Regions from separate parts of the Pantoea anthophila genome, predicted to be linked through region 1. Evidence: predicted binding sites of a transcription regulator. Region 1 holds the regulator's gene; each other region holds the start of a gene.
What was found. Region 1 encodes PurR, which represses purine synthesis genes. Its sites were predicted from a motif close to CANGCAAACGTTTGCNTG; they were not measured.
Positions count from the first base shown of each region.

Region 2: OJ965_RS19435 (NCS2 family permease) is a predicted target of PurR. The motif match lies at 1,887-1,904, and genes of this name have one in related genera.
Region 3: purL (phosphoribosylformylglycinamidine synthase) is a predicted target of PurR. The motif match lies at 5,653-5,670, and genes of this name have one in related genera.
Region 4: OJ965_RS19290 (nucleoside-specific channel-forming protein Tsx) is a predicted target of PurR. The motif match lies at 5,322-5,339, and genes of this name have one in related genera.

Region 1 is NZ_CP110473.1:2,160,170-2,167,764, reverse strand. Features, by position in the region: gene cfa (cyclopropane fatty acyl phospholipid synthase) at 1-1,012, opposite strand, end outside; gene punC (purine nucleoside transporter PunC) at 1,321-2,523, opposite strand; gene punR (DNA-binding transcriptional activator PunR) at 2,630-3,535, shown strand; gene purR (HTH-type transcriptional repressor PurR) at 3,532-4,557, opposite strand; gene cydH (cytochrome bd-I oxidase subunit CydH) at 4,839-4,928, shown strand; gene OJ965_RS12600 (C40 family peptidase) at 4,976-5,764, opposite strand; gene OJ965_RS12595 (Grx4 family monothiol glutaredoxin) at 6,130-6,465, shown strand; gene rnt (ribonuclease T) at 6,509-7,177, opposite strand; gene gloA (lactoylglutathione lyase) at 7,297-7,595, opposite strand, start outside.
Region 2 is NZ_CP110473.1:3,624,863-3,632,457, reverse strand. Features, by position in the region: gene soxS (superoxide response transcriptional regulator SoxS) at 1-353, opposite strand, end outside; gene soxR (redox-sensitive transcriptional activator SoxR) at 454-939, shown strand; gene OJ965_RS19440 (glutathione S-transferase family protein) at 979-1,644, shown strand; gene OJ965_RS19435 (NCS2 family permease) at 2,003-3,352, shown strand; gene OJ965_RS19430 (Na+/H+ antiporter) at 3,498-5,147, shown strand; gene OJ965_RS19425 (LysR family transcriptional regulator) at 5,190-6,092, opposite strand; gene OJ965_RS19420 (CidA/LrgA family protein) at 6,195-6,620, shown strand; gene OJ965_RS19415 (LrgB family protein) at 6,613-7,308, shown strand; gene OJ965_RS19410 (YfaZ family outer membrane protein) at 7,445-7,595, shown strand, end outside.
Region 3 is NZ_CP110473.1:988,705-996,299, reverse strand. Features, by position in the region: gene OJ965_RS07275 (sensor histidine kinase) at 1-1,116, opposite strand, end outside; gene purL (phosphoribosylformylglycinamidine synthase) at 1,677-5,564, opposite strand; gene mltF (membrane-bound lytic murein transglycosylase MltF) at 5,834-7,300, shown strand; gene tadA (tRNA adenosine(34) deaminase TadA) at 7,297-7,595, opposite strand, start outside.
Region 4 is NZ_CP110473.1:3,589,624-3,597,218, forward strand. Features, by position in the region: gene OJ965_RS19260 (glucose/quinate/shikimate family membrane-bound PQQ-dependent dehydrogenase) at 1-237, shown strand, start outside; gene OJ965_RS19265 (MFS transporter) at 293-1,498, opposite strand; gene OJ965_RS19270 (LysR family transcriptional regulator) at 1,609-2,505, opposite strand; gene OJ965_RS19275 (helix-turn-helix domain-containing protein) at 2,673-3,041, opposite strand; gene OJ965_RS19280 (response regulator) at 3,283-3,942, shown strand; gene OJ965_RS19285 (sensor histidine kinase) at 3,939-5,294, shown strand; gene OJ965_RS19290 (nucleoside-specific channel-forming protein Tsx) at 5,571-6,437, shown strand; gene yjdN (VOC family metalloprotein YjdN) at 6,520-6,957, opposite strand; gene OJ965_RS19300 (LysR family transcriptional regulator) at 7,031-7,595, opposite strand, start outside.

The DNA of each region.
Region 1 (7,595 bases):
TCTCAGCCAGCTGAGGCCAGGCCTGCAAAAAGCGTTCATGCCATGCCATCAGCGTCCTGTCGTAATCTGCGCCAAAGTTGTGCCAGTCCTCCAGAATAAAATGGGGCTCGCTGGCATCGGCCACCTGACGCACCGAAGGCAGGCAGCCGTTCGGGAAAATATACTTATCGATCCAGGGGTCAACGCGCATATCGGTTTTAATCGCGCCGATGGTGTGAAGCAGGAAAATCCCGTCAGGCTTAAGATTACGATCGACCACGTCGAAATAGGTCGCGTAGTTTTTAGGCCCGACATGCTCAAACATACCGACCGACACCACGCGGTCAAACTGCTCGTTCAGATCGCGATAGTCCTGCAGCAGAATCGTCACATCCAGCCCTTCACAGCGCTGCTGCGCCAGCTTCTGCTGCTCGGCCGAGATAGTCACGCCATGCACGCTGACGCCATAATGACGTGCGGCAAATTCCGCCAGTCCGCCCCAGCCGCAGCCGATATCCAGCAGCGACATCCCGGGTTCCAGCGCTAATTTACGACAAATCATATCCAGCTTGGCTTCCTGCGCCGACGCCAGCGTCGTGGCCTCTTTCCAGTAGCCACAGGAGTACTGCATGTAAGGGTCAAGCATCAGTGAAAAAAGATCGTTGCCGAGATCGTAGTGCTCTTTGCCCACGATCCAGGCCCGCTTGCGGGACTGCAGGTTGGTTAAGCGGGCGGCGGCGATGCGCAGGGTATCTTTGAAATGGTGCGGGAGCTGCTGATCCAGTTTATGTTTAAGCACCTGGTGGAAGAACATATCCAGACGGTCGCAGTCCCACCACCCCTCCATATAGCTTTCGCCCAGCCCCAGCGATCCCTCCTGCAGAACACGCTTAAAAAAACCGGGATGATGAATGCGGATATCCCATGGACGTGAGCCATTTATTTCGATGTCCGCTTTTTCCAGCAGTTCGTGAACGATGCGATACCAATGATTATCTTCAGGAGTCACTGCTTCTGCGTAAGATGAACTCATAGCTTTTCCACCACCTGTCCAATCTGAACCTGAACAAAGAATAGCCAATTCGTCAGGCATTGAGAAACGTCACGGAGGATTCCGCAAACCGATTATCTGTAAGATACAGAGGACTGGAACAGGCTGAAGCAGGGCCGGTAAGAGGGAATAACGCGTGCGAATACCGTCCCGGCAACAGCGTGCCAATCAGATTATTACGTTATTATATTGTTGATTTATTACAGATTTGTTGACCCGGATGAGTATATTCTCACGCGGGTCAATATTCAATGACTTATTGTTAGGGCGCTAACTAAAAAGTTAGCGTCTTAATGATTATCCTGGCAGGCAGGTTGCGCAGTGGCAACAACAGTTTGTGCGCTTGCGGCGCGCTGCATGACGTACCCGATCAGGGCGAGCAGAATCGTCACTGTCATAATCAGCGTGGTGGTCAGCAGTGCCTGAGTTAATCCCGCCGACACCGCCAGGCTGGCGAGGAAGCAGAGGCCTAACTGCAGCGTATTCTGCAACGCGGCGGCTTTGCCGGTAGCGTGCGGGAAGGGCATCAGCGCACTGGAGACCACAATCGGATAGATCGCTCCGTTAGCCAGCGCCATTCCGCAGAACGGCACCATGAGGCTGAGCAGCGTTCCCTGACCCGAAAGCGCGACCGCAAACAGTGCCAGAATGCTCAGGCTGTAGACCCCCAGCAGCCAGGGCAGCAGCTGTGCGCCGTTAAAGCGGTTGAGCAGGGCGCGACAGCCGAAGCCACCGATTAAAAAGGCGAGCGTCTGTGGCAGATAGCTCAGGCCAATGTCGGCGGGGGAAAGGCCCAGGCCCGCCAGAATAAAGGGTGAGCCGGTCAGCCAGGCAAAAAAGCTGGCGGAGCAGGCGGAGTAGATCAGTACGTTACCGCTGTAGACGCGGGATTTAAGCAGCGTGAAGAAGCCCGGCTGTGCCCCTTTCTCCTGCGGAGCGGGTTTCACCGCGGGCAGACGCAGCGTGACCAGAATCAGCGCCACCGCAATCAGGGTCAGCACCAGGAAAATCGAACGCCAGTGGAAATGGCCGATCAGCCATGCCCCGAGCAGCGGTGCCAGCGCCGGTGAGAGGGCCACCAGCGGCATGATCGTGGCGAACACTTTGCTGGCGCGCGCCGCCGGATAGCGGTCGATGACCAGCGCCTGCCAGCTTACGGCGGCAGCACAGACACCAATCGCCTGAATGAAGCGCAGCGCCAGCATCAGAAAGATATCATTCACCCACAGCATACCCGCACAGCCAGCGGCGAACAGTGCCAGCCCGGCCAGCAGCACGGGTTTACGGCCGATGCGATCGGAGAGCGGGCCCCAGAAGAGCTGACCACAGGCGAAGCCGGCCAGAAACAGACTCATGCTGGCGCTGATCAGGCCGGGCGAGGTGCGGAACGTCTCCTGCATCGCGCCAAAGGCGGGCAGGTACATATCGGTGGCTAAAAAGCCCAGCATGCTGAGCAGAGCGAGGTAGGGCATAAATCCTATATTCGACAACATCAGATTCTCATTTTGCAGGGTAAACGCGGCAGAGTGTAAAAGGTGCGTTTGCGGCTGTGAAACGGTAATATTTGCCGGTTGCTGTTAAAATTTTTGAAGGCAGATTATGTGGTCAGAGTATGCACTGGAAGTGGTTGACGCGGTTGCACGCGGGGGCAGTTTCAGCGCCGCCGCGCAGGAGTTACATCGGGTGCCGTCTGCCATCAGCTATACGGTTCGCCAGCTGGAAACCTGGCTGGCGGTGCCGCTGTTTGAGCGTCAGCACCGTGAAGTGGTACTGACCCCGGCGGGAGAGCATTTTGTCAGGGAAGGGCGCAGCGTCATCAAAAAAATGCTCGCAACCCGGCAGCAGTGTCAGCAGCTGGCTAACGGCTGGCGCGGACAGCTAAGCATTGCCGTTGACCGCATCGCCAAACCGCAGCGTACCCGGCAGCTGGTTAAAGATTTTTATCGCCACTTCCCGGACATGGAGCTGCACATCAGCTATGAGGTCTTCAACGGGGTCTGGGATGCCCTGGCCGATGGCCGGGTCGATGTCGCGATTGGTGCGACCCAGGCGATACCGGTTGGCGGACGGTTTGCGTTTCGGGATATGGGGAAGCTCAACTGGCGCTGCGTGGTTGCACCCGATCATCCTCTGACGCAGGCAACCCGGATTGATGATGACACGCTGCGTCACTGGCCGTCGCTGGTGCTGGAGGATACGTCACGGGCGCTGCCGCGGCGCATGACGTGGACGCTGGACAATCAGCGCAGGCTGGTGGTGCCGGAATGGCAAACCGGGCTGGAGTGTGTGCAGGCGGGATTGTGCGTGGCGATGGTGCCAGGCCATCTGGCCCGGCCACTGCTCGACAGCGGCGCGCTGGTGGAGCTCACGCTGCCGCAGGCGTTTCCGGACAGCCCCTGCTGTGTCAGCTGGGCAGAGGATCGCGCATCACCGGCAACAGGCTGGTTACTCAGCTATCTGGGTGATGCGCAAACGCTTAATCAGGAGTGGTTAAGCGAGGATTAACGGCGATAGTCGCGGAACGGACCATCCGCAACTGAACGGCGTTCAATCAGCGTGGGATGGACTTCAATCGTTTGCGACACTTCGCGCTTGCTGGTAATGCGATCAAGCAGCATATCCAGCGCCTTCTCACCCAGCTGAGCCTTGGGCTGATGGACGGTGGTCAGTGCGGGCGCAAAATAGCGCGCGTTGCGCACATTGTCATAACCGATCACCGAAATGTCCTGTGGAACCCGCAGACCCATCTCGTCAGCGGCGCAAATCGCCCCCATCGCCATGATGTCGCCACCGCAGAACACCGCCGTCGGGCGCTGCTTCTGCGACAGGATCTGCTGCATCGCCTGATAGCCCGACTCCGGCTCAAAGTCACCCTGCACGATCCACTCGGCGCGCGGCTGAATGCCCGCCTCTTCCAGCGCCTTAAGGAAACCGGCATGACGTCCGCCCCCGGTGTTGCGCTCCATCTGACCGGGGATGGCGCCGATGTCGCGGTGGCCGCGCTCAATCAGATAGCGTCCCGCCAGATAGCCACCCTGGAAGGCGTTATCCAGCACCGTATCGGTGAAGTCGGCGCGCGACTCGCCCCAGTCCATCACCACCATCGGGATATTGCGGTTCTCTTCCAGCATCTGCAGCAGGTCGTCCGGGTATTCAGAGCACATGACCAGCAGACCATCGACGCGCTTCTGCGCCATCATGCTGAGGTAGGCGCGCTGTTTTTGCAGATCGTTATGCGCATTCCCCAGAATCAGCGTATAGCCTTTGTCAAAACAGTGATTCTCGACCGCTTCGATAATCTCAGCGAAATAGGGCGCTTCGCTGGAGGTGGCCAGCAGCCCCAGCGTCCGGGTGTGATTCACCTTCAGGCTGCGCGCCACGGCGCTCGGCGAGTAGTGCAGTTCCTTGATCGCCTGCCAGACCGCATCGCGCGTCTCTTCAGCCACGAAGCGGGTTTTATTGATGACGTGCGAAACCGTGGTCGTGGAGACGCCAGCGCGTTTTGCCACATCTTTAATTGTTGCCATGAAAATCGGACTCCAGGACTTATCTAACTGTATGATAAGCGTAGTGTTAAACGTTTGCGTCTGCTCAGGGTATTTTCCGCAAAAATGCCGTGTTATGGCGCATTAAACCGGCGGCCGACGGAGAATAAATGCCTGAAAAAGTGCGCAAACGGAATCAGGGCTGCGCGCGTTGCGCAACAAGGGCGGGATTCTAACAAGGCTGAACGGATAAAACGAGATTTTTACCCACAGCTGTGGGAAAATAGAATAACCACAATGATTATGTGGTTAAGGAGCAACCCATGAGTACCGATCTTAAACTGGCGTTAATGACCACTGTCGGCTGCCTGCTGATGATTGTGGCCTTTAGTTTTACCGCTGTACTGCACTGATAAAAAAGCCGGGACTTCTCCCGGCTTTTTTCTGACGCTGCATCAGCTCAGCGAATGGTTTTCGGCGTCATTACACGACGCGCACCTATGTAGTGACGCTGCCAGTAATCTTCCCCTAACGCACTGATCTGAATATCTTTGCCGGTACGCGGTGACTGAATAAACTTGCCGTCACCCAGGTAAACCCCGACGTGATCCGCGGTTCCGCGGCCATTAATGCGGAAGAAGACCAGATCGCCTTTTTCCAGTGACTCACGTTTGATAGGGGCAGCGTCACGCAGGTGATACATCTCGTTAGCGGTGCGCGGAATTTTAAACTTCACCAGATCTTTATAGGCGTACCAGACCAGACCGCTGCAGTCGAAGCCGGTGTGGGGGGAGGTGCCGCCCCACTGATAAGGTTTGCCCAGCTGGCCCATGAGCTTGGTCATCGCCGTTTCACGCGCTTTCTGGTAGCGCTGACGGTGAGATTTGCTCATTTTAATGGTGCCGGTCTCGCTGGCATCGGCGTTTTTCAGCAGGCGCTGGTGGCCGTAGCGTTTTTTCTCTTTGGTGCTGAGTCGGGCGGTCTTAAGCGAGGTTTTTTTGGCAGGTGTCTGTTTAGCGGTCAGTTCAACTTTTTTCTGTTTTTTCGTTTTGAGTTTCTGAACCGGGCTGAGACGGGTTTTTTTTGTCGTGGTTTTCACCACGCGACGTTTGCGGCGCTCATCCTCGCGCGCACTCTTTTTCTCTGCTTTATGCGTACTGACGTTCACCGGAGCGTGCGGAGACGCGGCGGCGATGTTGAAGAACAGTTGCGCAAAGGCCAGCATAAAAAGCGTAATGATTAAACGCATAGTCCATTAAGTAGTTAAGTTGTCAGGGCCACTACGCACCGCGACAAAGTTGAGATTAATCTGATCCAGGATCAGCGCCGAAGCCATTCTAGTCCAGTTCTTTTAAAAACTGTAATGCCTTTTATTGTTAATCTTTGCAACCCACGCGATTGTGCTGAAAATGAACATTTTCAGCGTCTTATATCAACGAAATTATTACGAATTATTAATCTGTTACCGGCTGTTAATAATCAGAAATTCACGCTGTGCCTGTCATGACTTAACCAGGATGGCGATTTCAGCAGGCAGCGATCAAAATCTCGTTTTCAGTCACGCTGCGAAGTCGCTACAATAAACAAACACGAAGTGACGAATTAAGGAAGGCAATTATGAGTACTGTAGAAAAAATTCAGCGCCAGATCGCAGAAAACCCGATCCTGCTGTACATGAAAGGTTCTCCGAAGCTGCCAAGCTGCGGCTTCTCTGCACAGGCGGTGCAGGCACTGTCAGCCTGCGGTGAGCGTTTTGCTTACGTGGATATTCTGCAGAACCCGGACATTCGTGCAGAGCTGCCAAAGTACGCCAACTGGCCAACCTTCCCGCAGCTGTGGGTAGACGGTGAACTGGTCGGTGGATGCGACATCATCGTTGAGATGTTACAGCGTGGTGAACTGCAGTCGCTGATTAAAGAGACCGCAGAAAAATTTAAAGAAGCAGAATAAAAAAAGGCCGACGCAATGTCGGCCTTTTTCGTTGTGGCATTCCTCAGACGGAGGCGCTGGCGTCTGCATCGCCTTCGGCAAAGGGCAGGGGCCAGCCACCTAGCCGCTTCCAGCGGTTCACCAGCTCACAGAACAGCGTTGCGGTCTGCTGCGTATCATATAGCGCCGAGTGTGCCTGACTGCTGTCAAACTCCATTCCCGCAGCGATACACGCCTTCGCCAGCACGGTCTGACCCAGCACCAGCCCGCTCAGGGCTGCCGTGTCAAAGGTCGCAAAGGGGTGAAACGGATTACGTTTCAGGCTGGCACGCTCAGCCGCCGCAGACATAAAGTTCAGGTCAAACGTGGCGTTGTGCGCCACCATGATGGCGCGATTGCAGCCGCTGTCCTTGATCCCCTTGCGCACCATTTTAAAAATGGCGTGCAGCGCTTCATATTCACTGACGGCACCGCGCAGCGGATTAGCGGGATCGATACCGGTAAAGGCCAGCGCTTCAGGGTGCAGCAGCGATCCGACAAAAGGTTCGACGTTAAAATGCAGCGTCTGGTCTGTCTGAATCCATCCCTCTTCATCCATTTTCAGCGTGATAGCGGCAATTTCCAGTAACGCATCGGTTTGTGCGTTGAAACCGGCGGTTTCCACGTCGATGACCACCGGATAGAAGCCACGGAAACGTTGATTGAGTGCATTAGGGGAATTCGATTCAGACATCAGGATCTCGTTGCAGGAAAAGGGCAGCGCGCATTATGGCAAAAAACGGGGCCGGGTGCAGCAGATGAAGCGCAGAGAAGGGGATTCAGCCCGCCCGGGAGGGCAGGCTGGCGGCAGGATCAGTTGCCGAGGCCTTTACCGGCATCTTTGTTTTCGATCAGCTCGATTTTGTAGCCGTCCGGATCTTCAACAAAAGCGATAATGGTGGAGCCACCCTTCACCGGGCCCGCTTCACGCGTCACGTTACCGCCATTCTGACGGATACGTTCGCAGGCGGCAGCCGCGTCATCCACGCCCAGCGCGATATGACCATAGGCGTTGCCGAGATCATACTTGTCCACGCCCCAGTTATAGGTCAGTTCGATAACCGCCCCTTCGCTTTCGTCGGTGTAGCCCACAAAAGCCAGGGTATATTTAT
Region 2 (7,595 bases), 1.5 Mb from region 1:
AGCAGGCGAGGGCGCTGAATCGCCTGACGTCGCATGGTATGCCGGTAGGCGGTTGGCGTCTGCGAAAACTGGCGGCGAAACACGCGGGAGAAGGTCTGCTGCGAGTCGTAGCCATATTGCATTGCGATATCAAAAACCGGGCGCTGTGTCTGCGACAGCGCTTCTGCTGCCAGGGTCAGGCGACGCTCACGAATATAGCCACCCAGCGTCTGTTTCGTCACGGTACGGAACATACGCTGCAGGTGCCATTTTGAATAACCCGATTTAGCGGCAACTTCATCGATCGACAGACTCTTGTCGAGGTTCTGGTCAATCCAGTGCGTCAGGGAATGAATGATCTCTTCTTGCATCATGGCCTCATCCTTCTGGTGCTTAATAAGTGATATAGGGAGTTTCGTCGTTTTGATAGAGAAGGAGTATAATTCCTCAAGTTAACTTGAGGTAAAGGGCCTGATGAAAAAAGAACGCAACTATCCCAAACCGGTGTTAACACCGGGTGAGGTGGCGCGCCGTAGTGGTGTGGCGGTGTCGGCACTGCACTTTTATGAAAGCAAAGGGCTGATTTTCAGCACGCGTAACAGCGGCAATCAGCGGCGATACAGTCGTGACGTGCTGCGACGCGTGGCGATTATCAAGATTGCTCAGCGCATCGGTATTCCGCTGGCGACGGTCAGCGACAGTCTCGATCACATCCCGGCTGACAAACGGATGTCGACACCGGAATGGGATGCGCTGACCCGGCACTGGCGCGAAGAGCTGGATAAGCGCATCGAAACCCTGACCCGCCTGCGCAACGATCTGGATGGATGTATCGGCTGCGGCTGCCTGTCGATGCGCGACTGCCCGCTGCGTAATCCCGGAGACCGGCTGGGCGAGCAGGGGTCGGGTGCGGTGCTGCTGGACCCGGAACAGGATGATAAACATCCGGATGTGGAGTGACGTCTATACTGAAGAGAGGTCAAAACACAGGGAATCATGATGATCACCGTTCACCATCTTGAGCAATCGCGCTCGCAACGCGTATTGTGGCTGCTGGAAGAGCTGGAAGTGCCGTACCAGATTAAACGCTATCAACGCGAACCGACGATGCTGGCCCCGGAGGCGCTGAAAAAGGTGCATCCGCTGGGGAAATCGCCGGTGATTACCGACGGCAACCGGGTTGTGGCCGAGTCGGGAGCCATCCTGGAATACCTGGAAGAGAACTACGATCACACCTTCCGGCTGAAAATCAGTGATGAGGCGTCACGTCTGCAGTGCCGCTACTGGCTGCACTATGCCGAGGGATCGCTGATGCCGCTGCTGGTGATGAAGCTGATCTTCGGGCAGATGGGCAAAGCCCCGGTGCCGTGGCTGCTGCGTCCGGTCGGGGCGGCATTCGGGAAAGGGGTGCAGAAGGCGTATCTGGATAAACAGCTAAAGCCGCACATGAAGATGATTGAACAGCATCTGGCAGCTAACCCCTGGTTTGCCGGTGAGCGCTTCTCCATAGCCGATGTCCAGATGAGCTTTCCACTGCTGGCACTGGCGCAGCGCGCCGGGCTGGATCAGATGCCCGCCACCCGGAAATGGTTAGAGACCGTGCAGCAGCGCGCCGCCTGGCAGCGCGCGATCGCTCAGGGCGGCGAGCTTTCGCTGCCAGGCTGATCCTCTTTTTCGCCCGGCGAGCCGTCTCTCTTCACAGCTATGCCGGTGCCATGTCCGCCAGAAACCGCTTTAACTTCAATGCGTCAGCGCGTTGCACTGATCCCGGCTGCACGCTTTTTCGCCGCGAACCGCGGATCTTTATGCTGAACAATCTCCCTCTGACAGTTGAAACTGTGCCGCCAAACGCCGGATAATCGCCTGCCTTTTTATCCGGCCGCCTTGAGCGACCCACACTCTGCGGCAAGGTAAACGTTTGCCTGCCGGGTCCATCCGGTCAGGGTTACCGTCTACCCGCTTATTCCAGGGACAGCGATGGCCGCAGAGCGATCCACACAACAAAAATTTTTGAGGCTCAATTATGTCAACTGAATCACGCCCGGCCAGTGGAAAACTGGACGCCTGGTTCTCGATCTCGGCGCGAGGCAGCAGCGTGCGTCAGGAAATTCTGGCCGGACTCACCACCTTTCTGGCGATGGTTTACTCCGTAATCGTCGTGCCGGGGATGCTGGGCAAAGCCGGTTTCTCCCCGACGGCCGTCTTTGTCGCCACCTGTCTGGTCGCCAGCTTTGGTTCTATCCTGATGGGCTTATGGGCCAATCTGCCGATGGCGATTGGCTGCGCGATCTCGTTAACCGCCTTTACCGCATTCAGCCTGGTGCTGGGTCAGCACATCAGCGTGCCGGTCGCGCTGGGTGCGGTGTTCCTGATGGGCCTGCTCTTTACGCTGATCTCCGTCACCGGTATCCGTGCGTGGATCCTGCGCAACCTGCCGATGGGGGTGGCGCACGGCACCGGCGTCGGAATTGGTCTGTTTCTGCTGCTGATTGCGGCGGATGGCGTGGGCCTGGTCGTTAAAAATCCGGCTCCCGGCCTGCCGGTCGCCCTGGGCCACTTCACCACCTTTCCGGTGATGATGACCCTGCTGGGTCTGGCGGCGATTATCGGGCTGGAGAAGCGCCGGGTGCCGGGCGGCATCCTGCTGACGATTATCGCTATTTCACTGCTGGGACTGATCTTTGACCCGGCGGTGACGTATCACGGGCTGTTTGCGCTGCCTGACCTGCGAGATGCGCAGGGACAGTCGCTGCTGTTCAGCCTCGATATCATGGGTGCCCTGCAGCCGGTGGTGCTGCCGAGCGTGCTGGCACTGGTCATGACGGCGGTCTTTGATGCCACCGGCACCATTCGCGCCGTGGCCGGGCAAGCTAATCTGCTGGATAAGCAGGGCCAGATCATCAATGGCGGCCGTGCCCTGACCTCGGACTCTGTCAGCAGCCTGTTCGCCGGTCTGGTCGGCGCGTCGCCGGCGGCGGTCTATATCGAGTCGGCGGCGGGAACGGCGGCGGGCGGCAAAACGGGTCTGACCGCCATTGTGGTCGGCCTGCTGTTCCTGGCCATTCTGTTTATGTCGCCGCTGGCTTACCTGGTACCGGCATACGCCACGGCACCTGCCCTGATGTATGTGGGTCTGCTGATGCTGAGCAACGTGGCAAAAATCGACTTCGCTGATTTTGTCGATGCGATGTCGGGTCTGTTAACGGCGGTGATCATCGTGCTCACCTGCAACATCGTGACCGGCATCATGATTGGGTTTGCCAGCCTGGTGGTGGGCCGCCTTTTCGCGGGCGAGTGGCGCAGGCTCAACGTCGGCACCGTCGTGATTGCCGTTGCGCTGGTGGCGTTTTATGCCGGAGGCTGGGCGATCTGACTGCTGAACCGGACGTGTAACAATGCGTCCGGAATTTTTCACTTTTTTCCTCCTCGTCGCACGCGTAGCTGACACCCTTCATCGCCGTTTGTTTTACACTTTATCGCTTAACCAATGACTGAAAGAAACGACGCCTAAGGAAAGCATGGAAATCTTTTTTACTATTCTCATCATGACGCTGGTCGTGTCGCTCTCCGGCGTCGCGGCCCGCATTCTCCCTTTTCAGATCCCGTTACCCCTTGTCCAGATCGCCGCAGGTGCGCTGCTGGCCTGGCCGACGTTTGGTCTGCATGTCGACTTTGACCCGGAGCTGTTTCTGGTGCTGTTCATCCCGCCGCTGCTGTTCGCGGATGGCTGGAAGACGCCGATCAGTGAGTTCCTGCATCACGGTCGTGAAATTATCGGCTTAGCGCTGGCACTGGTGCTGATTACCGTAATTGGTATCGGCTATCTCATCTACTGGATGGTGCCAGGTATCCCGCTGATCCCCGCTTTTGCACTGGCGGCGGTACTGTCGCCCACCGACGCCGTGGCGCTCTCCGGCATCGTCGGTGAAGGCCGCATTCCCAAAAAGATTATGTCGATCGTGCAGGGTGAAGCACTGATGAACGACGCGTCGGGCCTGGTGTCGCTGAAGTTTGCCGTGGCTGTCGCCATGGGCACCATGGTCTTTACCTGGGGCGGCGCGAGCATTGAATTCCTGAAAGTCGCCGTCGGTGGTCTGGTGGCGGGTGTGGCGGTCTGCTGGCTCTACGGGAAATCGCTGCGCCTGCTCAGTCGCTGGAGCGGTGACGACCCGGCGACCCAGACCGTTCTGCTGCTGCTGCTGCCGTTCGCCTCTTACCTGATTGCCGAACATCTGGGTGTGTCAGGCATCCTGGCAGCCGTGGCGGCCGGTATGACCATCACCCGCTCCGGCATTATCCGTCAGGCTCCGCTGGCGATGCGTCTGCGCGCCAACAGCGTCTGGCAGATGCTGGAGTTTGTCTTTAACGGCATGGTCTTCCTGATGCTTGGCCTGCAGTTACCGGACATTCTGCAGACCTCGGTTGACCAGGCGCAGGCCGATCCTAACGTCGAACTCTGGATGCTGTTCGCTGATATCGCGCTGGTCTATCTGGCGCTGATGCTGGTGCGTTTTGGCTGGCTGTGGATTATGCAGCGCTTCAGCAAACGCCTGCTGAAGAAGAAGCCGCTGGAGTTCTCCAACTACTCGCTGCGCGAACTGCTGATCGCCTCTTTTGCCGGTGTCCGCGGTGCGATTACCCTGGCGGGTGTGCTCTCAATTCCCCTGTTCCTGAGCAATGGGGAACCCTTCCCGGCGCGTTATGAGCTGGTGTTTATTGCAACCGGGGTGATTCTGTTCTCGCTGCTGGTGGGCGTGGTGATCCTGCCGATTCTGCTGCGCGGCATTGATACCATCGACAAGGGTGCGCATCGCCGCGAACTGCAGAACGCCCGTGCGGTCATGGCAGGAGCCGCGATTGAGAGCCTGCACAAAATGGAAGAGCGGCTGGAGAAGGAGTCGGAAGAGAATATCGATCCGGAGCTGCTGAAAGAGGTGAGCCTGCGGGTGATCGGCAACTTACGTCGTCGCGCCGAAGGGAAGAACGACCTCGAACATGCGCTGTTCGCTGAAAACCTGGAGCGTCGCTTCCGCCTGACCGGGCTGCGCGCCGAACGCGCCGAGGTCTATCATCTGCGCGCCACTCAGCAGATCTCCAATGAGACGATGCAGAAATTACTGCACGACCTGGACCTGCTGGAAGCGCTGCTGATCGAAAAAGAGGAGTAATCCGCAACGGGCGCGTCTGCGATAACGCGGCGCGCCCGCCTGCTACACCGACAGACGCGGCGGCTGATCCGGCCAGTGCTCGCGACAGCATGCTATCCACGCCTGCGCACTGCGCGACAGATAACTGCCTTCCCGCCAGATCAGACCCAGACTCCACTTCAGCTCCGACTCCAGCGGCAGCCACAATAAAGAGTGCTTATCCAGCCGCTGACAGATCGGTTCCGGCAGAATCGCCAGCCCCATTTCCGCCTGCACCATCGCCGCCAGAAAGTCCCACTGGCCGCTGCGCACCGCTATGGTCGGCGTCAGACTGAGCCGCTGAAACGCCTGCATCAGCTGACGGTTCAGCGAAAACTCCTCGTTGAAAATCAGCAGCGGATGCTGCGCCAGTTCAGCCAGTCCAATCTGCTGGCGGCCAAGCCACGCCGGATGCCGGGGCAGCAGCACGCAGAGCGGATGGTGCATCAGGGGCAGAGTGTTCAGCGGCAGCCCGGCGTCAACCGGCAGGGCGGTCAGTGCGATGTCCAGAGTGCCCGCCAGCACCGCCTGCTGGACGGTCAGCCCGCCAAACTCCGAAATTTTCAGCGCCACACCCGGATAGCGGCGGCGAAACGCGGAGATCGATCCGGCTATCTGCATCCCGACCATCGGTGGAATGCCGAGCCGCAGCTCACCGGTTTTCAGCTCGTTGATGTCACCGATCTCCGCTTCCAGCTGATGAAACTCCTGCAGGATCGCCAGCCCGCGCTGATAGACCGCCTGTCCGCTGTCGGTAAGATGCAGGCGACGGCCATCACGCAGAAGCAGCGTACAGCCCAGCTCCTCCTCCAGCTGGCGCAGCATTTTGCTGATGGTCGGCTGCGTCACAAACAGTTTCTGTGCCGCTCGGGTAAAGCTCTGCTGGCGAACCACTTCAGTAAAGTAACGCAGGGCACGGACATCCATAACTATTCCTTTCAGGCATGATTACGATAATTTTAATTCATTTTTTTCACCTTCTGTCGGCGATTTATACTGGTGCGGTGAATTTAATCGGGAGAGAAGGGTATGGCGTTAGCACTCACACCACGCAGTCACCGCGCAGCGCAATGGCTGAGTCTGCCGCTGCAGCTGGGGTTCTATATCGGTCTGTTTATCGCCTGCGACCGGCTGGTGACGTGGCTGCATCTGCCGTTGCCTGCCAACATCGTCGGCATGCTGCTGCTGCTGGCATTGATCGTGACGCGCGTCGTGCCGCTCAACTGGGTGAAAGCGGGGTCACGCTGGCTGCTGGCCGAGATGCTGCTGTTCTTCATTCCGGCCGTGGTTGCGGTGGTCAACTATGGCGATCTGCTGCGGGTCGACGGCTGGCGCATCTGCGTGGTGATCGGCGTCAGTACCCTGCTGGTGCTGGCTTCTACCGCCTGGGTCGTGGATCGGCTTTATCAGTATGAAGTCGCGCGTGCCGCGCGTAAGCAGGGCCCCCATGCGTGATATTCTGCTCAGCCTGCTCTGTGTGGCGGTGACCCTGCTGGTCTATGCGCTGAATAAACGGCTCTACCGGCGCTGGCGGACGCTGCTGCTGATGCCACTGGTTATGACGCCGCTGGTGCTGGTGGCGCTGCTGCTGCTGACGCACATCAGCTGGCAGGATTACATCGCTGAAAACCACTGGCTGCTGTGGCTGCTGGGGCCCGCTACGCTGGCCTTCGCCGTGCCGGTGTATGAGAACGTGGCGATTATTAAGCGTCACTGGCTGTCGCTGAGCGCGGGCGTCGTGACCGCCACACTGGTGGCCGTCTGCAGTTCCGTCTGGCTGGCGCGGCTGCTGACGTTACCGGAGTCGATTCAGCGCAGCCTCGCCGTTCGCTCCATCACCACCCCCTTTGCGCTGGCCGCCGCGGGGCCGATTGGCGGACAGCCCGATCTGGTGGCGCTGTTTGTGGTGATCACCGGCGTGTTTGGCATGGCGGTGGGTGACGTCCTGTTTCTTCGCATTGCCATTAAGCAGGGCGTAGCGAAAGGCGCGGGACTGGGCGCAGCATCGCACGGCGCCGGAACGGCACGTGCTTATCAGCTTGGGCAGCAGGAGGGGGTTGTCGCCAGCCTGGTGATGATGCTTTCTGGCGTGGTGACCGTGGTTCTGGCTCCGCTGATTGGACACCTGATGTGGACGATATAGTCTACACTGCTCTGCGCAGGCGACTCTCCTGACCGCGACACGTATTTTTACGTAAAGTTTTCCGGATAATGTTGTCTCCGTTTTTCAGGCTGTTAACCTTGCGGCCGAATTAATTGTCCTTTCATGGAGTGGAATCATGTTTAAGCAACTTGTTACCGGGAGCGCCCTCGGGCTGGTTTTACTGAGCGGTGCCGCTCAGGCAATCGAAGGCAGTGTTGATGTCAGTGAACACAACACCAACCTGAATCTGGGTCTGGGCACCACCACGCCGGGGCTGTTTCTGAAGG
Region 3 (7,595 bases), 1.2 Mb from region 1:
GAGGTTATCGATGACCCGCACCAGAAGCGTGGGTTCAGCAAGACAGTGGCTGACTTTAAGGTCGACCACCGTCTGCATCATTCTGGCATGGGCCGAGAGTGCATGCGCGTTCACCACCGACCCGACCGCATCCACTACGCTGACCGGCTCCAGCCGAATCGGGCCATCGGCCAGTTTGCGGTTGTAATCAAGCAGCTGTTCAATCAGGCGCTGCAGGTGGCGACTGCTGCCGTCGAGGATAGCGACCACCTCTTTCTGATCGGCATTCAGCGAGCCAGCCACCTCATCCGCCAGCAGTTCCGTGCCTTCGCGCAGGCTGGCCAGCGGCGTTTTCAGTTCATGAGAGATATGGCGCAGAAATTCATGGCGCTGCGTTTCCAGCCAGGCCAGCCGTTCGCTCAGCCAGACGATGCGCTGTCCCAGCGACCGCAGCTCGCGCGGGCCACGAAACTTCACGCTGTTCCCCAGCTCCCGCCCTTCCCCCAGCCGGTTGATCATCCGCTCGATACGCTTGACCGGCCCGATAATCATGCCGGTGAACAGCGTCATCAGCGCGAGGCTGATGATAAACAGAATCAGCGCCTGCCAGCCGAAAAACTGGCCGCGATCGGCAATTTCGCGCTGCAGCTGTAAGCCGCGCGCAAACACCACTTCACGCGTGTCCTGCACCATCTGCGCGTTAGTGGCAGAAAAGCGATCCAGCGCCTCCGCGGCAACCGGCACCGGATTGCCGTTGTCACATTTCAGTGGCGTCAGCAGCGGCAGGGTGGCCTGCAGCGTCTGAAAGACGGGCAGTTCCGGCAGGCTGGCGCTGTGCGAACTCAACATCTGACTGTAGCGGGTGTGCTGGGTCTGATAGAGGCGGGCCAGTGAGGCATCGTCCAGCACGCAATACTGACGATAACTTCGCTCCAGCTCCACCGCCGTGCGCGCCATCGCCTCACTGCGGCGAACATCGGTAAACGTATTACGGTTGGTGTCAGCGGCCTGCTCGCTTAGCGCAGAGAGACTTTCCCACGCCTGCCAGGCCAGCACCAGTAAAGGCAGCAACACCAGCACGAAAGCCATCAGCACCAGCTGACGCAGAGAACGGGGAAATAAACGCCATTTTTTCACGCGGCCGCTTCCTTAAAAGAGTGCTGACAGGATGCTAGCGGACTCTGCTGACGGAAGAAAGGGGAAGAAAAGAAAACGGCAGGCTCAGTGGCCTGCCGTGGACACGACGCGCAATGCCTCGTGTAAGAATGGGTGGAGCCTTACTCAACGTTACGTCCGGTGTTTGATAACGCAAGCGATTATCGGTCAGTTGGACGGCAGGCTCCGTTTGGTGCGTCATTCGGGCTTTATGAGCTCTTTTCCGCCAGGCGGGGCAATCATAAACAGGTGAATGAGCAGCTGCAGGATTATAGCAAGTTCCGTGCCAGAAAATAAATGATTATATTTTTCAGCATATTGCCTGCCTTAGCCCGCCTCCCCGTGCGAAAAGTCTGATGATGACAGGGGCGGAGTGTCGTCCGAAAGCGACACAAAATCACATCTGTTCAGCAACCCAATAAAATCAGCAGGATAGATGTCGCCAGAAAGCGACATTGTCCTTACCGCTCTGTCGCCTTTTGCCAACAGAGGGCAAAAAAAGAGGAGGCCCGGAGGCCTCCTCTTTATTGCAGCGGATAAGATTAACCCAGCTGTCTGCGCGCGTTGCGGAAAATACGCATCCACGGGCTGTCTTCGCCCCACTCTGCCGGATGCCAGGAGTTGCTGACGGTACGGAATACGCGCTCCGGATGCGGCATCATGATGGTGACGCGACCACTTTCGTTCGTCACGGCCGTGATACCGTTTGGCGAGCCGTTCGGGTTAGCCGGATAGGTTTCGGTCACCTTGCCGAAGTTATCCACGAAGCGCAGCGCCACCAGACCTTTCGATTCCAGCGCGGCCAGATGCGCCGCATCACGCACCTCAACGAAGCCTTCACCGTGGGAAACCGCGATAGGCATGTGCGAGCCAGCCATGCCGTCCAGCAGCAGTGACGGACTGGCGGCCACTTCGACCAGGCTGAAGCGGGCTTCGAAGCGCTCAGACTGGTTACGCACAAAGCGCGGCCAGAGATCACTGCCCGGGATCAGCTCACGCAGATTCGACATCATCTGGCATCCGTTACAGACGCCCAGCGCCAGGGTCTGCGGACGGTGGAAGAAGGTTTCGAACTCATCACGCACGCGCGGGTTGAACAGAATCGATTTTGCCCAGCCCTCGCCAGCGCCCAGCACGTCACCGTAGGAGAAGCCACCACAGGCAACCAGCGCCTGGAACTCTTCCAGACCGCGACGACCGGCCAGCAGGTCGCTCATGTGCACATCAATGGCGGTGAATCCGGCCCGGTCGAAAGCCGCAGCCATTTCAACATGGGAGTTGACCCCCTGCTCACGCAGCACGGCGACCCGTGGACGCGCACCCGTGGCGATCATCGGTGCCGCCACATCTTCCTGCGGATCGAAGGTCAGATTGACGTTCAGGCCTGGGTCGCTGTCGTTTTTCTTCGCCTCATGCTCCTGATCGGCGCACGCCGGGTTGTCACGCAGGCGCTGCATCTGCCAGGTGGTCTCTGCCCACCAGGTGCGCAGCGTGGTCCGGCTTTCGCTGTAGACGGCGCTCTCGCCGGCACGGATCACGAAGCGATCGCCCGGTTGCGCGCTGCCCAGCAGATGCGTTGAGGCGGCAAGGCCGTGATCGGCAAGGATCTGCTCCACCGCAGCACGATCGGCGGCGTTAATCTGGATCACGGCGCCCAGCTCTTCAGTAAACAGCGCGGCCAGCGCATCGTTACCCAGCGCAGCGATGTCAACGTCGATGCCGCAGTGACCGGCAAAAGCCATCTCGGCCAGGGTCACCAGCAGGCCCCCGTCTGAGCGGTCGTGGTAGGCCAGCAGTTTCTGCTCAGCCACCAGCGCCTGAATGGCGTTAAAGAAGCCCGCCAGCTGTGTGGCATCGCGCACGTCCGCAGGCTTGTCGCCAAGCTGACGATAGACCTGAGACAGCGCGGTTGCGCCGAGGGTGTTTGCCCCATTGCCAAGATCGATCAGCAGCAGCAGGTTATCCCGGTCGGCCTGCAACTGCGGCGTAACGGTGCGGCGCACATCTTCGACCCGGGCAAACGCGGTAATCACCAGCGACAGCGGAGAGGTCATCTCACGCTGTTCGGTGCCTTCCTGCCAGCGGGTTTTCATCGACATCGAATCTTTACCGACCGGGATAGTGATCCCCAGCGCCGGACAGAGCTCTTCGCCGACCGCTTTCACTGCCGCATATAAACCGGCATCTTCACCCGGATGACCGGCTGCAGACATCCAGTTTGCCGAAAGCTTCACGCGCTTAAGCGAGCCAATCTGGGTTGCCGCCAGGTTGGTCAGCGCTTCACCCACGGCCAGGCGGCCCGAGGCGGCGAAGTCGAGCAGTGCAACCGGCGAACGTTCGCCGAGGGCAAAGGCTTCACCGTGATAGCTGTCGAGGCTGGCGGTGGTCACGGCACAGTTGGCGACCGGGATCTGCCACGGTCCGACCATTTGATCGCGCGCCACCATGCCGGTCACGCTGCGGTCACCGATGGTGATCAGGAAGGTTTTTTCCGCCACGGCTGGCAGATGCAGGACACGATTGACCGCATCAACCAGGGTAATGCCGTCACGCTGCAGCGCGTTGCCCTGCGCCTGCTGCGTTACCACATCCCGCGTCATCTTCGGCGTTTTACCGAGCAGAACGTCAAGCGGCATGTCGATCGGCTTATTATTGAAATGCGAATCTTCCAGGCTCAGGTGCTGCTCTTCGGTCGCTTCACCAATCACCGCGAATGGAGCGCGTTCACGCTGGCAGATCGCTTCAAACTGCGCCAGCTGATCCGGAGCCACGGCCATCACATAACGTTCCTGTGATTCGTTGCACCACACTTCCAGCGGGCTCATGCCCGGCTCATCGCTCAGGATGTCACGCAGATTAAAGCGGCCGCCGCGGCCGCCGTCGCTGACCAGCTCTGGCATCGCATTGGAGAGGCCACCCGCGCCCACGTCGTGGATAAACAGAATCGGGTTCTCATCGCCCAGCTGCCAGCAGCGGTCGATCACTTCCTGGCAGCGGCGCTCCATCTCCGGGTTATCGCGCTGAACGGAGGCGAAGTCGAGGTCAGCATCAGACTGGCCCGAGGCCATTGATGACGCGGCACCGCCGCCCAGACCGATGTTCATGGCCGGACCGCCCAGCACCACCAGTTTGGCACCGACGCTGATTTCGCCTTTCTGCACATGGTCAGCACGGATATTACCGATGCCGCCTGCCAGCATAATCGGCTTGTGATAGCCGCGCAGTTCGGTGCCGTTGTGGCTGGTGACCTGCTCTTCGTAGGTACGGAAGTAGCCATTCAGAGCCGGACGACCAAATTCGTTGTTAAAGGCCGCCCCGCCCAGAGGGCCGTCGGTCATGATCTCCAGCGCGCTGACGATGCGAGCCGGTTTACCGAAGTCCTCTTCCCACGGCTGCTCAAAGCCCGGGATGCGCAGGTTAGAAACGGAGAAGCCGACCAGGCCCGCCTTCGGCTTGGAGCCGCGTCCGGTTGCGCCTTCATCACGGATTTCGCCACCGGAACCGGTCGCTGCGCCTGGCCACGGTGAGATGGCCGTCGGGTGGTTATGTGTTTCCACCTTCATCAGGATGTGCGCCGCTTCCTGATGCCAGCGATATTCGCTCTCTCCGGCGTCAGCGAAGAAGCGGCCCACTTCGGAACCTTCCATCACGGCGGCGTTATCTTTATACGCGGAGAGCACGTAGTCCGGCGTCTGCTCCATCGTGTTTTTGATCATCTTAAACAGCGACTTTGGCTGTTTTTCGCCGTCGATAATCCAGTCGGCGTTGAAGATCTTGTGACGGCAGTGCTCAGAGTTCGCCTGAGCAAACATATAGAGTTCGATATCGTTGGGGTTGCGCCCCAGCGCGGTAAAGGCCGTCACCAGGTAGTCGATTTCATCATCCGCCAGCGCCAGACCCAGCGTGGTGTTCGCCTGAACCAGCGCCTGACGGCCCTCACCCAGCAGATCGACACTCTTCACCGGCTGCGGCGTATGGTGCGCGAATAATTGCTCAGCCTGCGCCAGATCGCTGAAGACCGTTTCCATCATCCGGTCATGCAGCAGTGTGCTCAGCGCCTGCCACTGCGTTTCGGTCAGCTGCGGGGCCTGCACATAAAAGGCCAGGCCGCGTTCGAGGCGGCGAACCTGCGGCAGGCCGCAGTTGTGGGCGATGTCGGTGGCTTTGGATGACCAGGGCGAAATCGTACCGGGACGCGGGGTCACCAGCAGCAGACGGCCCTGCGGGGCATGTTCAGCAAGAGAGGGACCATATTTCAGCAGGCGCTGCAGACGGCTCTGTTCGTCTGCGCTTAACGGCGTGCTGACATCAGCAAAATGGATGTACTCGGCGTAAATATCACTCACCGGCAGATGAGCGTCCTGAAAGCGGGTCAGCAGTTTGTTTACACGAAATGCCGACAGGGCGGGCGAACCACGCAGAATTTCCATTACATAAGTCTCTCGTCAGGGCGCCGGGCGACGCTTGATTGGGCGCAACTAGGGAAAACGGGGCGTATTATAGAGAAAGCGCCTTCGCGACGAAACCGTTTGCGCACAATTTTTGGCGACACGGATTTGCCTGAAATTTGCGCAAAAGCTGCTATAAAAGTTGCTCAGCGTCATTTTGTTGCGCAAAATGCCCCTCGCTCTGGGAGTTCAAAGAAGACAAATACTGCCTTTAAAAGACAGAGGCCTTAGAGCCAGCGAGAGATAACTATTTGAAACGCCTAAAATTTAATTATCTGTTTATCGGTCTGGTTGCCGTGCTGTTAGCGTTAGCGCTGTGGCCATCCATTCCCTGGTATGGGGGTGGGCAGGATGCGATTTCACAGATTAAATCACGGGGAGTGCTGCGCGTCAGCACCATCAATTCCCCCCTGACTTACTACACCGTCAATCAATCTCCGGCCGGTATGGATTATGAGCTGGCAAAACGTTTTGCTGATTATCTGGGCGTAAAGCTCAAGGTCACGGTGCGCCCTAACCTGAGCGATCTGTTTGATGACCTGGATGATGGCAAAGCCGATTTGCTGGCCGCTGGCCTGAATTACAACAGCGAACGCCTGACCCGTTATCAGACCGGGCCGGGTTACTACAACGTATCGCAGCAGCTGGTCTACCGCGTGGATAAGCCTCGCCCCAAAAACCTCGGTGACTTAAAGGGGCGGTTAACGGTCGCGTCCGGATCGGCTTACCTCTCCACGCTGAAGAGTGCCCGTTCCAATCAGTTCCCCGATCTGGACTGGGCCATCTCCACCGACCAGAGCCCGAAAGCCCTGCTGGAAGCGGTGGCAGACGGCAAGCTCGACTACACCATTGGTGACTCCGTCACCATCGCCCTGCTGCAGCGTATCTACCCGCAGCTGGCGGTGGCGTTCGACGTGACTGATGAGGAGCCGGTCACCTGGTATGTGCGGCACAGCGACGATGACAGCCTAAATGCCGCGATGCTCGACTTCTTTAATGGCATGGGTGAAGAAGGCGCGATGGCGCGACTGGAGGAGAAGTATCTCGGCCACGTCGGCACCTTCGATTATGTCGATACCCGCACCTTCCTGCGCGCGATCGACAACACGCTGCCCGACATTAAGCCGCTGTTTGAGAAGTACGCCACCAGCATTGACTGGCGGCTGCTGGCGGCGATCTCCTATCAGGAGTCACACTGGAATCCTCAGGCCACCTCCCCTACCGGCGTGCGCGGCATGATGATGCTGACGCGCAATACCGCAGAGAGCCTGGATGTGGGCGACCGCACCGACCCTGAACAGAGCATTCGCGGTGGCAGTCAGTATCTGCAGGATATGATGTCGAAAGTGCCACAGACCATCCCGGAAGATGAGCGCATCTGGTTTGCGCTGGCCGCCTACAACATGGGCTACGCTCATATGCTGGATGTGCGGAAACTCACGGCCCGCCAGGGTGGCAATCCGGACAGCTGGGCGGATGTGAAGCTGAGGTTACCGATGCTGAGCCAGAAACGCTACTACACCCAGACGACTTACGGCTATGCGCGCGGGCATGAGGCCTATAACTATGTGGAGAACATCCGCAAGTATCAGATCAGTCTGGTGGGCTATCTGCAGGAGCAGGAGAAGCGCCTGGCACGCCAGGCGGCGGAGGCAGCAGCCGAGGCCGAACTGGCCAAAGGCTATCCGGCGGTGGAGCCGAAGATCGCCATGAACTAACTCTGGCGTTGCGCCTGACGCAACGCTTTTTTCTCTTCGCGACGCATACGAAAGAAGTCGCTCAGCATCGCAGCACACTCCTCCGCCAGCACGCCGCTCGCTAACTCAACCTGATGGTTCATGCCGGGGTGCCCCAGCACATCCAGCAGCGAACCCGCCGCCCCGCTTTTCAGATCGTGCGCGCCATAGACCAGACGGGTGATCCGGCTGTGCACCATCGCCCCGGCGCACATGACGCAGGGTTCCAGCGTCACATAGAGGGTGGTTTCCAGCAGACGGTAATTTTCCAGCACCT
Region 4 (7,595 bases), 1.4 Mb from region 1:
ACCGCAGGTAAGGTATTCTTCATTGGTGCGACCGCCGATAACTACCTGCGCGCGTTCAGCACCGACACCGGCGAACTGCTGTGGCAGGCACGTCTGCCAGCAGGCGGCCAGGCGACCCCGATGACCTATGAAGTGAATGGCAAGCAGTACGTTGTCATCGCAGCAGGCGGTCACGGTTCGTTTGGTACCAAGCTGGGCGACTATGTGATTGCCTACGCACTGCCAGACCAGAAGTAATTCCTGCTTCGGTCAGTAACAAAAGGCGGACTCGGGTCCGCCTTTTTTGATCGCGTTACTTTTTCATTTCGCGCCAGTTGAGCCATGCGCAGAAGAGCATCACCGCGCAGGTCGCCAGAAATACCGGCCGCATCCCGAACGTCCCGCCGACCACTCCACCGAACAGCGGACCGCTGACCTGACCCACATATTGTGCCGAAGTGGAATAACCGAGCATCCGTCCGACCTGCGAGCCCGGTACGTTATGACGGATAATCGCCGTGATGCATGGCATCAGGCCGCCCAGCGCCATCCCCATCAGAAAGCGCAGCAGCACCAGCTGCCAGGCCACCGTGATAAACGCCTGCGGGATCAGCAGCACGCCGCTCAGCAGTAATCCCCCTGTCAGAACCCGCCAGTGTCCGACGCGATCGGCCAGGCGACCGAGCCGCGGTGCTGCCAGCACCGTGCCCAGCGCGGCGGCGGACATCACGATTCCGGCCATCAGGGTGATCTGATGTTCACCCTGAACAAACTCGCCGACGTAGAGCGTAATAATCGGTTCAATCGACATGCTGGCAAAAATCAGCAACATGCCGGAAAGCCACATCAGCCGCACCAGGCGGTGATTGACCGGCGGCTCTGCCGGCATCGGTGAAGGACGATCGCGGGCGGTGATGCAGGCTCGCGGCTGCTCTCTGAGTAAAAAGGTGGTGGCGAGGAAAGCGAGAAAAATCACCGCGCCGGTCAGCCAGAAGGTCTGCCGGATGCCAATCAGCGGCGGCAGCAGGCCACCCAGCAGCGGCCCAACCACGTTGCCGGCCATAATGCCGGAGGAGAGGACGCCCAGCGCCCAGCCTGTCTGCGCTTTGGGCGTCTGCGCCGCCACCAGAATGGTCGACCCCGACGCGTAGCCACCCAGCAGCCCCGCCAGCAGACGCAGCGCCACCAGCTGCCACGGCGCCGTCGCCATACCAATCAGCGACATCGCAATCGCCATGCCGAGGCTGGCCCGAATCAGCATCAGCTTGCGACCGTAACGATCAGCCAGCCGGCCCCACAGCGGTGCCGTCAGCGCGGCACTGAAAAAGGTCGCCCCATAGGCCAGGCCGGACCAGCGCGCAATGGCGGCGGGCTGCTCAACGCCAAGCTGCTGAACATAGAGCGGCAGAAAAGGCAGCAGCAGCGTCATCGCCACGATAGTGGTAAAAGATCCGACGACGCAGACCGCTAAATTACGTTTCCAGTGGTGAAACGCTGCCGTTTCGGGTGAATGTTGCATAGCCATATCCCTTGAGTGATCAGGGATACAGGCTAACCAGGGCGGCGGATTAACAACAGTGACGCCGCGATAGTTACTCTGTGGCGATGATTGTTGTCAGCTGGCAACAATCAGCCTGTGCTCAGCGCCGCAACCAGCGCATCGCTCAGCAGCGTGACGGGCGACGCCGTTTCCGGGATGTCGTGCAGCAGCAGATAGCTTTGCAGACGATCCATCTGCCACTCCGGCAACAGCTGCTGAATATCACCCCGCCCGACCGCCTCCTGTGCCATGTAGGCGGGCAGATAGGCGATACCGCTGCCGGCCAGGGCCGCATTCAGCAGCGCCATGCTGTTATTGGCGCGAAAGCGACTGCGTACATCCAGCGCCAGTCGCTGCTTATCGCGGCGGAACGGCAGCGCAGCGGTGTGGGCCGGGCCATGAAACAGCAGAAGGTCGTGACGCGGCAGCATCCCGGGGTGAGTGATGGCCGGACGCTGTGCCAGATAAGCAGGCGCGGCATAGAGCCCCCAGTCGATATCACTCAGCAGCCGGAAATTGCCCTGACGCGGTGCCCGGGATCGGATCACAATCGCCAGATCATCCTGATCGTCCAGCCGATCCTGGCTGCGATCGGTGAGATCGAGATCGACGTTGATATGCAGATGGCGGCGCAGAAAGCGATTAACGACAGGCACTACGCACTGACAGCCGAACGTGACGGGCGCCTGCAGCCTGACATGACCGGCGGCCTGTTGATGCAGCTGCTGAACGAACGCCTCGGCGCGCTGTGCTTCCGCCAGCATCCGGACACAATAGGGGTAGTACGCCTGCCCCAGCTCGGTCAGCGCCAGCCGCCGGGTGGTGCGCTGCAGCAGCCGGATACCGAGCCTGAGTTCCAGCCGGGCGATCTCCCGGCTGACATGCGACTTGGACCAGCCCAGTGCGCGGGCGGCCTCGCTGAAACTCTGTAACTCCACCACCCGTGCGAATACCAGCATGGCGGTTAAATTCGCGCCATTTTCCATGTTTCCCGACTCCGACAGTAAGGGGATGCAGGCAACAAACTAGCATGTTCAGGCGGGGGGACTGTGGCGAGGAGGCAAAAAAAACAGGGCGATAACAGGCGAAGCGAGGGTAATGCGCGGAGTGACCTTTCCGTCTGCCTGCCGTGACGGAAAGGCCTTGTCAGGCATCAGCTGGCCATCGCCAGCGGGAACAGCAGTCGATCCGGCTCGACGCGACGCTGGCGGCGCAACTGGCCCGGCGTCACCATAAAGTAATTTTTGAAGGTCCGGGTGTAGGCCTGCTGGGTATCAAAGCCGTAGTTCATCGCCACCTGCAGAATCGCTTCGTTGCTGCTCAGCAGCGTGAGCGCCGACTCAGTCAGGCGACGCTGGCGGATATATTCTGCCAGGGAAAAGCCGGTGTGCTGGCGAAACAGGCGTTGAAGATGCCAGCGCGAATAGCCTGAGCGGCGCGCCACCTCATCCAGATGCAGATCGTGTCCTAAGTTGTTCTCTATCCAGTCCAGCAGACTCCGAATAAACTCGCGCTGATTCATGGTTCCTCCTGTTCAAGCTGATGTGCAGTGGAACCACTCTACCCGCTAAAATTTATCCCTTAATTAGCAGAAAATTAGCGCAGAATTAGCAAGGGGTGAAACGGAGGTGAGAGGGTGCGGCCAGACATGAGTCAGTGCACAAAGCAGCCAGCGCGGCGACAGCGGGAAGTGTGAAGGCGGATAATTCTGGCCTAACAATTGATGAGTAAACTCTCTCCCATCTTTGCAGAGGAGATCAGCCATGCGCGTGTTACTGGTTGAAGATGATGAAATGATCGGCGCAAACCTGCAGCAGGCACTGGAGGGCGCGGGCTGGTCGGTGGACTGGGTGCGCGATGGCGTCTTTGCCCACAATGCCTGGAGCGAAGGTGGCTACAGCTGCGTGCTGCTCGATCTCGGCTTACCCCGCGATGACGGGTTACAGGTGCTGCGCCGGGCGCGCGGGCGCGGCGACTCCACGCCCGTGCTGATTCTGACTGCCCGCGACACGGTGGCGCAGCGCATTCAGGGGCTCGACAGCGGCGCTGACGACTACCTGCTTAAACCATTCGACCTCCAGGAAGTGATGGCCCGGATGCGCGCCATTACCCGACGCCGCCACGGCGCGGCAGATTCGGTGCTGGGCAGCGGGGATGTTCAGCTGGATATGATGACCCGCGAAGTGCTCTACAAGGGGCAGCGCGAGCAGCTGACCGCGCGCGAGTATGCCCTGCTCTACGCCCTGCTGGAGCGGCCCGGTGCCATTCTGTCGCGCGAGCAGCTGGAAAACCGCATCTATGGCTGGGGCGATGAAGTCAGCAGCAATGCGGTGGATGTCCTGATTCACGGCATGCGCCGCAAGCTGGATAACGACGTGATCCGCAACGTGCGTGGCCTGGGCTGGCGGGTTCCGGCCATATGAAACCCTTCACCTTTATGCGCTCGCTGCGTAATAAACTGCTCTCTACGCTGCTGATTATTCATCTGCTGATGATTGGCGGTGTCACCTGGTATTTCTTCAGCTGCTACGGCGATATGGTCGGCACCATGAAGGACGATCAGCTGGCAAAAATCGCGGACGCCTGGTCCACCAATAAGCAGATGCCCGCCCTGATGCCGATGCTGATTGCGCCGGATAAAGCGAAAAGCGCGTTTGTGGTTCAGCTGTGGGACGATCGCGGACAGCTGCGTGCCAGCTCCTGGCCGGAGCTGGCGGCCCCGTTACAGAACCAGCGGGGTTACCGCGACGTGCATGTCGGCCAGTGCCGCGACTGTGAATGGCGGATCTACACCCGGCCCGGTTTGCCCGGCAGCGCGATCAAAACCATTCAGGTCATGCACAACCTCAGCTACATGAAGTCCACGATGGTCAAGCGGGCGCTGGCGGCGATTATCCCGATGATCCTGATGATGCCGCTGTCGCTGCTGGTGATCTGGCTGGTGGTACGCAAGATCACCCGCGATCTGCAGGTGGCTTCGCGTCAGATCGCGGCGCAGGAGACCCATCATCCGCACAACGTCTCGCCGGAGGGGCTGCCGGACGAGATCCTGCCGCTGGTGGCTGCCTACAATTCGTTGCTGAGTAAACTGCGCGAGGCCTGGTCCTCTCAGCGTCAGTTCCTGGAGGACGCCGCCCATGAGCTGCGCACCCCGGTAACGGCGGTGACCTTACAGCTGGAGAATCTGCGCCAGCATATCCAGCCGGGCGAAGCGAGCCGGCAGTTCAGCCAGCTGGAAGCGGGCGTCACGCGCACCCGTCATCTGGTCACACAGCTACTCAATGTGTCGCGCCAGGATGACCAGAGTGTGGTCGCCAGCGTCGAGCATATTGACCTGGAAGATCTGCTCAAGGAGAGCATTGAGCAGCTGATGGTGGTGGCAGACAAGCGCGGCATCGATATCGGCTTTAACGGCTCTGCCCAGTATCGTCTGCAGGCCAGTCGTTCTGAGCTGCGCAGCCTGTTTGACAACCTGATTGGTAACGCCATGTTGCACACGCCGGAAGGGAGTCTGGTCGATGTGCTGCTGCATCGGGTCGCGGGCAAAACGGTGGTCGATATTGTCGATAACGGGCCAGGCATGCCGGAATCCTTTATCGAGCGCGCATTTGATCGTTTTACCCGCTCGCCTGACGTGAAAGCCCAGGGCAGCGGGCTGGGATTATCCATCGTGCGTAACGTCGCTCAGAAACATCAGATTCACGTCGCCCTTTCCAACTGTCTGACCCCACAGGGTGCGATCTGTGGTTTACAGGTTCGCGTCACTTTTCCCTGATCCCGCCTTTTTGATCACGAACCAGACAACGTAAACGGTTGCCTGGTTCCGTTCGATCATGGTCTTAATTGTGAAGTGCATCACATTTTAGTTGAATTGTAATGCAACACTTTTTGACAAACGTGAGCAAAATCTATTTTCTATCGATCTGTTACAGGCACGCTACGCGGGCTGAACAACCGGCTGTTTTTTGCTGACATCCTCATTCCCTCCAGGGACCGATTTCTCTCTGACTGCGTCTGCTGTGCGGCGGTCAAAAGCATGTGGCTGATGATAATGAAATATAAAACGTTGATAGCAGGTGCCGTGCTGGCATGTTCACTGAGTGGTGCTGCGCAGGCCGCAGAAAGCGATCCGCAGTATCTCTCTGACTGGTGGCATCAGAGCGTTAACGTGGTAGGCAGCTACCACACCCGTTTCGGACCGCAGTTCAACAACGACGTCTATCTGGAATATGAAGCGTTTGCGAAAAAAGAGTGGTTCGACTTTTACGGCTATCTCGACGTACCTAATTTCTTCGGCGTCGGCAACAGCAACGCCAACGGCGTATTCGACCACGGTTCCCCGATGTTCATGGAAATTGAGCCGCGCTTCTCGATCGACAAGCTGACCGGCACCAGCCTGGCGTTTGGTCCGTTCAAAGAGTGGTATTTTGCTAACAACTACATCTACGATATGGGCCGCAACAGCGACAGCCGCCAGAACACCTGGTATATGGGTCTCGGCACCGATATCGATACGCACAGCGATGTCGGCCTGTCGCTGAACGTCTATGCCAAATATCAGTGGGAAAACTACGGTGCGGCGAACGAGAACAGCTGGGATGGCTATCGCTTCAAAGTGAAATACTTCGTCCCGATCACGACGCTGTGGGGCGGTAATCTGGGCTATGTCGGCTTCACTAACTTCGACTGGGGTTCCGATCTGCGCGATAAAGGCGGCGCATCACGCACCAGCAACTCCATCGCCTCCAGCCACATTCTGTCACTGGGCTACGATCACTGGCACTTCTCTGCGGTGGCGCGTTATTTCCACAACGGCGGACAGTGGGCAGATGGTCAGGAAGTTAACTTCGGCAACGGGCCGTTTGAGCTGAAATCGACCGGCTGGGGTTACTACCTGGTGGCGGGTTACAACTTCTGATGTAAAGCGGCGGCGCTTTATCGCGTCGCCGCCTTGTGTTTCTGCTGGTAAGACGTCACGTCCTGTGACGTCCGTCAGCCGCTTAATCCTGCGACTTCTCCACATTGATGCGCCACGGAATGTTGAACTTATCGATAAACATGGCGAAGCCGTTCGACCAGAAAGTCTCCTGCCACTCCGTTGTCACCTTGCCGCCTGCCGACAGTTTTTCAAACCACGCTTTACCCTCTTCGACATCGGTGGTGGAAAGGCTGACCGCATAACCGGCATGTTCCGACGCCGGTGGCTGATCGGTGTTACCGTCGCTGAGCATCAGCTCGCCGTCGCCAATACGCAGTTGCGCATGCATGATCTTCTCGGGTGGCTGCGGCGCTGCGGACTGATCGCCAACCTGCTCTCCCTGATCCGGCATATCACCAAACTTCATTTTCGCGAGCAACTCGCCCCCGGTCGCCTGCAGGTAAAAGTCGATAGCCTCTTCACAACGGCCATAGAGAAACAGATAAGGACTGACTTGCATCTTCACCTCTATATTGTCGGTTGGATTTTTACAGTACCCTAAGAGTGTAGACGATCGACTTTACTCGCTGATTTTACTGACAATAACGGCGAAACAGCTGCGCCATATAGCTGCTCATGGGCGTCAGCGCGGTCTCCTTACGCTGAATCAGATAAAAAATCGCTTTCGGCAGGGGTTCGTCAAGCGTCAGCGCCACCAGCGACCGTCCCAGAACCGGATCGTCAATCACATCGGCTGACAGAATGCTGATGAAATCGCTTTGCGCCACCAGGCTGGTACAGGCCATAAAGGTTTCGCAGGTCACCACGATTTTGGGTGCCATGCCGCGCTCGCCAAAGAGGTCGTGCAACAGGCGGTAATAGCTGCCTTTCGGCGTCGGCATGGTCCAGTCCGCCTGCTGCAACGCCGCCAGTGAACGGGCTTTTTCCAGCGGATGGCCTTTGCGAACCACCACCTTATATTCCCGCTCCATCACGCGCTCATACATCAGCTCCTGATCGAGATGACTCTGGTCATAAGTATTGATGGTGAAATCGAGCGTTCCCTGACGCAGCTCATGCACCATCGACACCAGCTGGCCTTCGACGATGCGCACCTTGACCAGCGGATATTCCCGATGAAACTGGTTGATCACCTGC